2 regions of the Heyndrickxia faecalis genome follow, and region 2 is predicted to be linked to the other one. Evidence: a T-box and tRNA genes for the amino acid it is inferred to sense, from the RefSeq annotation. Region 2 holds a T-box; the other holds one or more tRNA genes.
The links. A T-box is a leader RNA that pairs with one kind of tRNA and senses whether it is charged. The one in region 2 lies ahead of tyrS (tyrosine--tRNA ligase), so its partner is inferred to be a tRNA-Tyr.
Positions count from the first base shown of each region.

Region 1: it encodes a tRNA-Tyr, which carries the amino acid that the T-box ahead of tyrS (tyrosine--tRNA ligase) is inferred to sense. The anticodon was not compared.

Region 1 covers NZ_CP158453.1:985,366-990,770, reverse strand. Annotated here, with positions in the region: gene ABR335_RS04575 (zinc-dependent alcohol dehydrogenase family protein) at 1-410, opposite strand, end outside; tRNA gene ABR335_RS04570 (tRNA-Leu) at 798-879, opposite strand; gene ABR335_RS04565 (LLM class flavin-dependent oxidoreductase) at 997-2,016, opposite strand; gene ABR335_RS04560 (hypothetical protein) at 2,390-2,593, shown strand; gene ABR335_RS04555 (YetF domain-containing protein) at 2,597-2,854, shown strand; tRNA gene ABR335_RS04550 (tRNA-Leu) at 3,096-3,177, opposite strand; tRNA gene ABR335_RS04545 (tRNA-Cys) at 3,187-3,260, opposite strand; tRNA gene ABR335_RS04540 (tRNA-Gly) at 3,266-3,340, opposite strand; tRNA gene ABR335_RS04535 (tRNA-Gln) at 3,344-3,415, opposite strand; tRNA gene ABR335_RS04530 (tRNA-His) at 3,423-3,498, opposite strand; tRNA gene ABR335_RS04525 (tRNA-Trp) at 3,507-3,580, opposite strand; tRNA gene ABR335_RS04520 (tRNA-Tyr) at 3,589-3,670, opposite strand; tRNA gene ABR335_RS04515 (tRNA-Thr) at 3,679-3,754, opposite strand; tRNA gene ABR335_RS04510 (tRNA-Phe) at 3,759-3,834, opposite strand; tRNA gene ABR335_RS04505 (tRNA-Asp) at 3,853-3,928, opposite strand; tRNA gene ABR335_RS04500 (tRNA-Met) at 3,941-4,014, opposite strand; tRNA gene ABR335_RS04495 (tRNA-Val) at 4,024-4,099, opposite strand; tRNA gene ABR335_RS04490 (tRNA-Glu) at 4,111-4,182, opposite strand; tRNA gene ABR335_RS04485 (tRNA-Ser) at 4,196-4,285, opposite strand; tRNA gene ABR335_RS04480 (tRNA-Asn) at 4,290-4,364, opposite strand; rRNA gene rrf (5S ribosomal RNA) at 4,371-4,486, opposite strand; rRNA gene ABR335_RS04470 (23S ribosomal RNA) at 4,663-5,405, opposite strand, start outside.
Region 2 covers NZ_CP158453.1:1,348,976-1,354,380, reverse strand. Annotated here, with positions in the region: gene pruA (L-glutamate gamma-semialdehyde dehydrogenase) at 1-328, opposite strand, end outside; gene ABR335_RS06390 (sigma-54 interaction domain-containing protein) at 510-1,883, shown strand; gene tyrS (tyrosine--tRNA ligase) at 1,983-3,242, opposite strand; T-box leader at 3,386-3,584, opposite strand; gene fdhD (formate dehydrogenase accessory sulfurtransferase FdhD) at 3,798-4,607, opposite strand; gene fdhF (formate dehydrogenase subunit alpha) at 4,850-5,405, shown strand, end outside.

The sequences.
Region 1 (5,405 bases), 360 kb from region 2:
TCACCATTTGCATGCAGCCGGATGCCGCCTCCTGGTAAAGTACCTGCCGCGTTTGAAGCCGCACCCGTTTCGCATAATGCAGGGCGTCCCTCCTTGCACGGCAGGCATTCGCCACAGCTTGGTACAAACACACAAACAACATGGTCACCCGGCGCAAGATCTGTCACACCTTCACCGGTTTTCACCACTTCACCGGCAGCCTCATGCCCAAGAGCCATCGGTAAAGGCCGGGGTCTGCTGCCATTTATAACAGACAAATCCGAGTGGCACAAACTGGCCGCCTTCATCTTGACAAGCACTTCTCCTTGTTGCGGTTCATCGAGTTCCAATGTTTCAATTTTAATCGGTTTGCTTGCTGCATATGGCATAGCAGCACCTGATTCCCGTAGTACAGCAGCTCTGATCTTCACTCTCACCCATCTCCTCTGAAATTCGTTATGTATCAGCGCACTTGAACGGCTTTCAAAGCCTACGAATATCACTTATATGCTTTGTTTTCGGCGAATTGGGATTGCTGAACAAATCCGGAACGCCCGGAACTAGCTGATATGCTTCATAGCCTTGATAAGTATAGTGATTTGTGTCTAGATTCGCTATTATTAAATTCTTTATTTTATTTTACGACTGAATAATGAAAAAAACAAATAAGCAGCCTTTAGTAAATGCAAACCGAAATTCATCCCTTTCCTTCTGCCCTTCACCGATTGAAGAGAGTGACTTCTGCCGGAAAATGAAAAAACGCTCCTTACTAGATTATAAGGAACGTTTTACCGAAAAACTGAAATGTGATCTTTTGATACCGGTGGTCGGGGTCGAACCGACACTCCCGAAGGAACACGATTTTGAGTCGTGCGCGTCTGCCAATTCCGCCACACCGGCATGATCCTATGAATCGCAAACAAAGCTGTTTGTTATGTCACTTTTATAATTATATCCAGATCGTAAAAAATGTCAATAACCATTTTGTGAAAAAGGGAAGCAAAACAGCTCCCCTATTCACGCATGATCTTCCTTCAGTTCACTTAGGATCTCATAAGACCGCAGCCGCTCTTCATGGTTGTAAATATGCGATACAAACATCAACTCATCGACCTGTGTATCATCCAAAAATTCTTCCATTTTCTCTTTGATTGTCTGTTTTGAACCGATAAAAGCATATTCAAGCTGACGCAATGCCGCTTCTTTTTCAAACGGAGTCCAAATCCCGTTCATGCTATCGACAGGCGGCTGCAGCGTCTGCGATTTTCCACGGATAACGCCGAGGAAAAACTGGTACAGGCTTGTTGCGATCCTTTCTGCTTCTGCATCTGTGTCAGCTGCTACGCCATTCACACACGCAATCACATATGGCTTTTGCAAATACTTGGACGGTTTGAAGTTCTCCCGATAAAGGTATAAAGCATCAAACAATTGCGCTGGTGCAAAATGGCTTGCAAACGAAAACGGCAGGCCGAGCCTGGCAGCAAGTGTGGCACTGTATGTACTTGACCCAAGAAGCCAAACCGGAACATCCACCCCTTCTGCCACGACGGCCCGTGCATACGTCCTGCGTTCTTTATCCGAGAGAAAATAGTTCATCAGTTCTTGGACATTATCCGGAAAATCCATTTCCCCGCCCCTTAAATTCCTTCTGAGCGCCGCAGCTGTCAATTGGTCTGTACCCGGCGCACGGCCAAGGCCGAGATCAATTCTGCCTGGATAGATGGAACCCAGTGTTCCAAACTGCTCAGCCACGACAAGCGGTGCATGATTTGGAAGCATCACACCGCCAGACCCGACACGGATGGTTTTCGTCCCTGCCGCTATATACCCGACTAAAACAGCCGTTGCAGAGCTGGCTACTCCCACCATATTATGGTGCTCCGCGAGCCAGTATCGTTTGTAGCCCCAATTTTCAACATGCTGTGCGAGGCTTAGGCTATTTTTAAACGAATCTGCCGGTGTCTTTCCAGATAAAACGGGGATCAAATCTAAAACCGAAAATGCAACGTCATTCAACTTTTTTTGACTACCCATTGTCCGCTTCCTTTCCTTCTACTCGTGAAGATAGATCTATTGTAAAATAACAGATTCCCAAAACAAAATGATTTGCCTAACCTGTCCGGTGTATCCCAATGATGAGAACGTTCGTTTATGATACTGAAATTAAGGGAAAATGCAATGAAAAACAGTGCTCGTATGATCGGACCCATGGGCGTTGGGTGTTTCGGGTACAAGCTTCCCAATAGAAGCAGCAGAAAGAGCATTGGTATCCAAACTTCATGAAGTTGGCGAAATGGAAAATAGACTGCTTGTTGAAGCAGTATGCATAACTGGATCAATCGTTGGAAAGCCCCGTAAAAGTGAACAATCGAGAGAAAACCGGACCTTTTAAAGGAGGGGGTTAGCGATGCAAATTGGCATGGACTTATTAAAATTGATTATGGGCTTTCTTGCGCTCATTTTTTGTCTAAAATGTACCGGCGCCAAAAGCATTTCAAACCTTACGCCAATCGACTTCATCTGGAGCATAATGCTGTCTGAAATCGTCGGCAACGGCCTTTATGACCCAAGTGTAAAATGGTACTACATTCTTGTGATGCTTTCTGTTTAGGTCATCATTAAAATCATTTTTGACATCCTCATTTATCGCTATGATAAACTGGAAAAATTCCTTATCGGGGATAAAACGGTGATTATCGATAAAGGAAAAATTAACAAAGTCGTACTGAAAAAAAATAAAATTGATATGAATCAACTGTCGGAGTTATTGAGAAAGCAGGGCGTATTTTTGCTTGATGAAATTGACCAGGCCTATCTTGAAAAAGATGGGACGATTACGGTAAAAAAAAGAAAAAACAACCCTAGTAAATAGTAGGCTGCCCAGTTCTGTTCTCATTATAAAAGGAAAATCTAAGATAGTATTTCCAAACCTTTCTTATTAGATCAATTCCCTTTTTGTACAAGTTAAACAACTATAGATACTCACAAGTGTACGCTTTCAAGCAGCCACTTAAATTGGCCTCGGCTTCAATAATATAATTGCAATAAAAAAACGCTTCTCTTTATCTTGAGAAGCGTTCCATTTGGCATCAGCTTTCAATGTGATGCTATTATACCGGTGGTCGGGGTCGAACCGACACTCCCGAAGGAACACGATTTTGAGTCGTGCGCGTCTGCCAATTCCGCCACACCGGCATGATATGATGGAGGCGGCAACCGGAATCGAACCGGTGATAAAGGTTTTGCAGACCTCTGCCTTACCTCTTGGCTATGCCGCCATCAATGGAGCGGAAGACGGGATTCGAACCCGCGACCCCCACCTTGGCAAGGTGATGTTCTACCACTGAACTACTTCCGCATACTGGGCCAGCTGGATTCGAACCAGCGCATGACGGAGTCAAAGTCCGTTGCCTTACCGCTTGGCTATGGCCCAATAAATATGGGGCGGATGGTGGGAATCGAACCCACGAATGCCGGAGCCACAATCCGGTGCGTTAACCACTTCGCCACAACCGCCATCATAATGGCAGGGGCAGTAGGAATCGAACCCACACTGGAGGTTTTGGAGACCTCTGTTCTACCTTTAAACTATGCCCCTTTAAAAAATGGAGGGGGACGGATTCGAACCGCCGAACCCTGAGGGAGCGGATTTACAGTCCGCCGCGTTTAGCCACTTCGCTACCCCTCCATATTGCGTGGTGCCGGCCAGAGGACTTGAACCCCCAACCTACTGATTACAAGTCAGTTGCTCTACCAATTGAGCTAGACCGGCCAAATGGTGGCTCGGGACGGAATCGAACCGCCGACACAAGGATTTTCAGTCCTTTGCTCTACCGACTGAGCTACCGAGCCACAATTATGTAAAATGGATGGCGGTCCCGACGGGAATCGAACCCGCGATCTCCTGCGTGACAGGCAGGCGTGATAACCGCTACACTACGGGACCTTTATATGTAAATTGCGGGGGCAGGATTTGAACCTGCGACCTTCGGGTTATGAGCCCGACGAGCTACCAGACTGCTCCACCCCGCGATGATAAAATGGTGGAGGATGACGGGATCGAACCGCCGACCCTCTGCTTGTAAGGCAGACGCTCTCCCAGCTGAGCTAATCCTCCAGTTATAATGATGACCCGTACGGGATTCGAACCCGTGTTACCGCCGTGAAAGGGCGGTGTCTTAACCGCTTGACCAACGGGCCATATGGATCATGACGGAGAGCAAGGGATTCGAACCCTTGAGACAGCTTTTAGCCGCCTACACGATTTCCAATCGTGCTCCTTCGGCCTCTCGGACAGCTCTCCATGATGGCTCCGCAGGTAGGATTCGAACCTACGACCGATCGGTTAACAGCCGATTGCTCTACCACTGAGCTACTGCGGAATACAAGCCCGGCAGCGTCCTACTCTCGCAGGGGGAAACCCCCAACTACCATCGGCGCTGGAAAGCTTAACTTCCGTGTTCGGGATGGGAACGGGTGTGACCTTTCCGCCATCGCCACCGGACCTTAATGACAAAAATCATTATAACAAAGTTTTCATTTCTTATCAACAGGAATTATGTGATTCCCTGAAAACCGGATGGGAGAAAAAACTGTAAACGGAGAATGCGTTTTTACTTCTAACTTTGAGAATTGTCTAGCTCCAGCGCACCTTTTTCAAGGCGGCCTTCACTTTTCTATTTGGTTAAGTCCTCGATCGATTAGTATCCGTCAGCTCCACGCGTCGCCGCGCTTCCACCCCGGACCTATCAACCTGATCATCTTTCAGGGATCTTACCAGTATAAACTGTGGGAAATCTCATCTTGAGGGGGGCTTCATGCTTAGATGCTTTCAGCACTTATCCCTTCCGCACATAGCTACCCAGCGATGCCTTTGGCAAGACAACTGGTACACCAGCGGTGCGTCCATCCCGGTCCTCTCGTACTAAGGACAGCTCCTCTCAAATTTCCTGCGCCCGCGACGGATAGGGACCGAACTGTCTCACGACGTTCTGAACCCAGCTCGCGTACCGCTTTAATGGGCGAACAGCCCAACCCTTGGGACCGACTACAGCCCCAGGATGCGATGAGCCGACATCGAGGTGCCAAACCTCCCCGTCGATGTGGACTCTTGGGGGAGATCAGCCTGTTATCCCCAGGGTAGCTTTTATCCGTTGAGCGATGGCCCTTCCATGCGGAACCACCGGATCACTAAGCCCGACTTTCGTCCCTGCTCGACTTGTAAGTCTCGCAGTCAAGCTCCCTTATGCCTTTACACTCTGCGAATGATTTCCAACCATTCTGAGGGAACCTTTGGGCGCCTCCGTTACCTTTTAGGAGGCGACCGCCCCAGTCAAACTGCCTGCCTGACACTGTCTCCCACCCCGGTAAGGGGTGCGGGTTAGAATTTCAATACAGCCAGGGTAGTATCCCACCGATGCCTC
Region 2 (5,405 bases):
GGCGCGCAATCGCAGCGGCTTTGAACAGCACATTCGCCCGCGCTTCGGGTGCCATTTTCCGCCAGCTGCGAAATGCCTCATTGGCGCCTTCGAAAGCTTTGTCAACCAGTTCTTTCGATGCTTTCGAAACTTTCCCGACAACCTGTTCTTTATTCGCAGGATTGACGGATACGAGCTTATCCTCTGTAAAAATCCGTTCTCCGTTTATTACAAGCGGGTACTCCTTCCCGAGTTCCGCACGCACTTTTTCAAGTGCCGCTTGAAACGCCTGTACGTTTTCAGGCTGGTTAAAATCCGTTAATGGTTCATGTTTAAAAGGCAAGACCAATGAAAAAACCTCCTTCATCCTCGTTCTGGCTTAATACCATGCAAGAATCATGCCAACTTCCGGAACATCCCTATTTCCCTATATCCGCAAAAAAATAAACCGTTTTCTATGTACAATATATTTACACAATTGTAAATCGAATGTACAATACCTTTACACGACAAAGGGAAGGAAGACGGAAATGGCAAATGAACTGTCTTATTTGCAGGCGGTATTATCGGCGGAAAATGATGCGATTACGATCGTAAACGAAAAAAAGGAAGTCATTTATTGGAATGATGCCGCCGTCCGGACCTACAATATTCCAAAAGAAATGATCTTAACCAAAAAAATTACCGATTTTTTTCGCGATGATGATTTAATGGTGCTCAAAGTGCTGCGGACAAAAGCCCGTATTACCGACCAATATCATCGGCCCCGCCCCGACAAGCATGTCGTCGTCAATGCGCGGCCCATTTTTGACAACCGCGGCAGGCTGATCGGCGCGGTATCCGTGGAACGCGATATCACCCAGATTGTTAGGCTGAACGACAATCTCGTCTCCACTTCCATAGAACTGAATGAACTGCGCCAAAAAATGTACACAAGCTATGAAGAAACGCCTTTTTCCAAATTAAAGGGGAAAAGCCGCGCGCTCCGGGATACGATCCAAATTGCGGCGAAAGCGGCGAAAACGGATGCCGTCACGCTTATTCTCGGCGAGTCCGGCACCGGGAAAGAAATATGCGCGCGCGCCATCCATGAAGCAAGCGCGCGGAAAAACGGCCCTTTTATTCCGGTGAACTGCGGCTCGATCCCTTCCGCCCTGTTTGAAAGCGAATTATTCGGCTATGAACCAGGCACGTTTACGGGTGCGGAGAAAAAAGGAAAAGCGGGAAAAATTGAAGAAGCGGACGGGGGTACGCTGTTTTTGGACGAAATCGGCGAACTGCCGCTAGATATGCAGGTGAAGCTGCTGCGCGTGCTGCAGGAAAAAGTGATTTACCGCATTGGCGACGCTTCGGGCAGGAAAATCAATGTCCGTTTTATTGCCGCCACCAACCAAGACATTGAAAAAATGATGAAAGAAAAGACATTCAGGTCGGACCTTTATTACCGGTTAAATGTTATTCAAATTACGATGCCGCCATTAAGGGTGCGCACAGACGATATTCCTGTCCTCGCCCGCTACTTTCTGAAACAATTTGCCGTCCAGTACAAGATGCCTGAACCGGAACTCGCCCCTGATGCCCTTTCTTTCCTGCAAGCGTATCATTGGCCAGGGAATGTCCGGGAGCTCCGGAATTTAATGGAACGGATGGTGATCCTATCAGAAAAGCCGTTTATTGACCGCGCCTCCCTTCTCCGCTTTTTCCAGGGAAATGAAACCCAACCGTCCGGAAGTGCCATCCCGGAAAGCGGCACTTTGCCTGTGGAAAAAGAAAATATGGAAAAACAGCTCATCGAAAAAGCATTGCGCAAAGCAGGCGGGAACAAATCCGCCGCAGCAAAAGAACTGGGCATTTCAAGGGTCACCTTGTATCAGAAGTTGAAAAAATTTGGAATTGGGAGCTGACTTCCGGCGGGAAAAACGAAAAGAGAAAGGCAAGTCGCAATTGGAACCATAAAAAAGGGATGCACATTTTAGGCATCTCCATTGTGCATCCCTTTATCCTCAATGTTTAATTAAAAAGTATTTTTTCTTTCCCCTTCTAATGACGGTAAATTCGCCGCCGATTTTATCCTGTTCCCCTAACGCATAGCCGAGATCCGTTATGCGGTCACCGTTTACGTAAATGGCACCGTTTTGGATATCTTCGCGTGCCTGGCGTTTTGACGGGGAGATTTTGGCGGCAACGAGCAACTCCACAAGCTGCTTTTGTTCTTCGCTTTCAAGCTGGAATGACGGAACATCTTTAAATCCCTGCTTCATTTCTTCAGCCGACAGTTTCTTCACATTGCCGCTGAACAATGCTTCCGTAATATTCAAAGCCTGCTGCAATGCTTCCTCCCCATGGATCAGTTTTGTCATTTCCGCGGCCAGCGCTTTTTGGGCTTTGCGGAGATGCGGTTCGGTTTCAACCGATTTTTCCAGCTCTTCGATTTCTTCTTTTGGCAAGAAGGTGAAGTACTTCAAGTATTTTACGACATCGAGGTCAGCCGTGTTGACCCAGAACTGGTAAAACTCATATGGCGATGTTTTCTCGGCATCGAGCCAGACTGCGCCGCTTTCTGTTTTCCCGAATTTGGTGCCGTCCGCTTTTGTGACAAGCGGAATGGTTAGTCCGAAAGCTTTTTCGCCTTCCGGTTCAAGCTTGCGGATCAGCTCAAGGCCGCTTGTAATATTGCCCCACTGGTCACTTCCGCCGATTTGCAGGCGGCAGTTGTATTGTTTATACAAGTTAAAGTAGTCGACGGCCTGGAGGATCGTATATGTAAATTCCGTAAACGAAATACCAGTTTCAAGCCGGGATGCGATCGTATCTTTTGCAAGCATGTAGTTGATGCCGATATGCTTTCCGTAATCACGCAGGAAAGTAACAAGGTCCATCGAGCCGTGCCAGTCATAGTTATTGACCATGATGGCGGCTGACTCGCCGTCAAAATCGAAAAATCGTTCCAGCTGTTTTCTCAATGCTTCGCCGTTTTGCTTGACCTTTTCAACCGTTAACAGCTTTCTTTCTTCCTTCTTGCCGCTCGGGTCGCCGATCATGCCGGTTGCCCCGCCGAGCACGACAATCGGCCGGTGTCCCGCCTGCTGGAAGCGACGCAGCGTGAGGTACGGGAGAAGATGCCCGATATGCATGCTGTCGCCTGTCGGGTCAATCCCGCAATACAGGGTCACTTTCCGGTTTTGAAGCAACTCCGCGAGCCCTTCTTCGTCTGTTTGCTGGTAAATGATCCCCCGCCATTTTAAATCTTCAAGTAAATCCATTTAAAATCCCACTCCTTTTTTATGTAGCCTCTGGTGCCGGCATCTTTCAGGTTCCAAGTGCCCTACTTAACGATGATGGGATCATGAAACCTGTATGCTGCCTTCTTTTTCCTGTAAACAATAAAAACGCCCCTCCGTCAAAACGAAGGGACGATTGTATCGCGTTACCACCCAACTTGAGAATTGCTTCTCCACTCATTTGGATAACGGCTGGGGGCCGTCTGCCGTATCCGGCAAAAGCTCCGGGGTGTAATTCGCCGCCTGCCTGTACCGGTTCGCACCAACCACCGGCTCTCTTGTATGCAGCAACAGGAAGCTACTTGATCCTTTCGACGCTTCATTCATCAAATTGTAAGTTATTTTTACCATATACATTTTGAAATGTCAACCTTGCCAAGCAGGCTGCACCAGCGCTTTCTTCAAATCCGGTAATGCCCATTTTAACCTTTCCTCATCCGGCAAAGGCCCTGTTCCGTCCCGAAGCACGCCTTCCAGCGTGTCTTCCCGTTTTCTTCCAACCCAAACCGTGCCTTTCCGATCGTATACACCCGGCAATCACCGGGCATGGGCGGCAACACCGGCAATCCGTTCCGGGCAGGTGTAAATATTCATCGACCCGCCGCGGATAAAGCCGATCGTGGTAATGCCGAGTTCTTCGGCGGATTCCAGGGCGAGTGTGGTGGGTGCCGATTTCGATAAAATCACCTCGCAGCCGATTTTGGCTGTCTTCAATAAAATTTCCGAGGAAATGCGCCCGCTGAATGCAAGGATTTTCCCTTTTGTGGAAACCTGATTTTTCAAACAATATCCGTAAATTTTATCAAGCGCGTTATGGCGGCCGATATCCATCCGGCTGACAAGGATCCCGCCGGCATCGCACAGCGCAGCATTATGGACGCCCCCTGTTTTTTTAAACACTTCGGCATTCTCCTGCAATGCTTCCATCAGCCGGAAACAATCATCAACTGTAATCCGGACGTGCACACCGTCCATTTTTTTCGCCGCCAGAGCATCATTGACAAAAACAAACGCCTGCCTGCTCATTCCACAGCAGGAGGTGATATAACGTTTATTTTGCAGCTGTTCGTAATAAGGATTAAGATGATCGGTCCGGACATGGACGAATCCTCCTTTTTCATCCGTCCAGATGTCGCGGATATCTTCATAGCGCCGGACAACCCTTTCCGACACAAGATAACCGACCGCCATGTCCTCGATATATTCAGGTGTGCACACCATCGTCACCCATTCCTGCCCATTCACTTTTAATGTCACCGGGAATTCCGTTGCGACTGTATCCAGCGCCCGTTCGAGCCTCCCGTTCTTGAAACGGAGAATTTCCCTCTGCGTGTCCACATTTTTCATGGGTTCAACAGCCCCCTGTCTATAATGTTTTATTTTAAAGGAATCAGATTAAAAACAAAAGCCGCCCGCTCAAATAGGCAAAACACTCTGATGGTTTGTTCATTTTTGCATCAGATGCTAGAATAAAAAAAGAGAATGATAGTTTTATTTTTGCAAAGGTTTGGTATAAGTAACAGAGTTGCCGGTTTTTTGTATTCTTTTCTGAAGGCCTGCCTTCACTGTTTGCAAAAGGAGGAAAAGAAATGGAAACCAAATCGATTCACATCACGATTGATGGCCGGGATTATGAAGCCCGCCCCGGCGAGAAAATCATCGATGTGATCAACCGGAATGATATTTTTCATCCACAAATTTGCTATTACCCGGAAGTAGATCCGATCCAAACTTGCGACACGTGTATTGCGGAAGTGAACGGGGAACTGATGCGCACCTGTTCGACGGCGGCGGAGGACGGCATGGTGGTCCGCCTCAGCGATGACCGGTCGGAAGCGGCCCGGCATGACGCGATGGACAGGATTCTCGCCAACCACCTTTTATACTGTACGGTGTGCGACAATAACAACGGCAACTGCATCGTCCACAATACAACGGAAAAAATGGGCATCGAACACCAGAAATATCCGTTTACGCCAAAAACGGACGCAAGCGGGGTCGACTATTCGCACCCGTTTTACCGGTACGACCCGAACCAGTGCATCGCATGCGGGAGATGCGTGGAAGCCTGCCAAAATCTGCAGGTGAACGAAACGCTTTCCATTGACTGGGAAGTAGAACGCCCGCGCGTCATTTGGGATAACG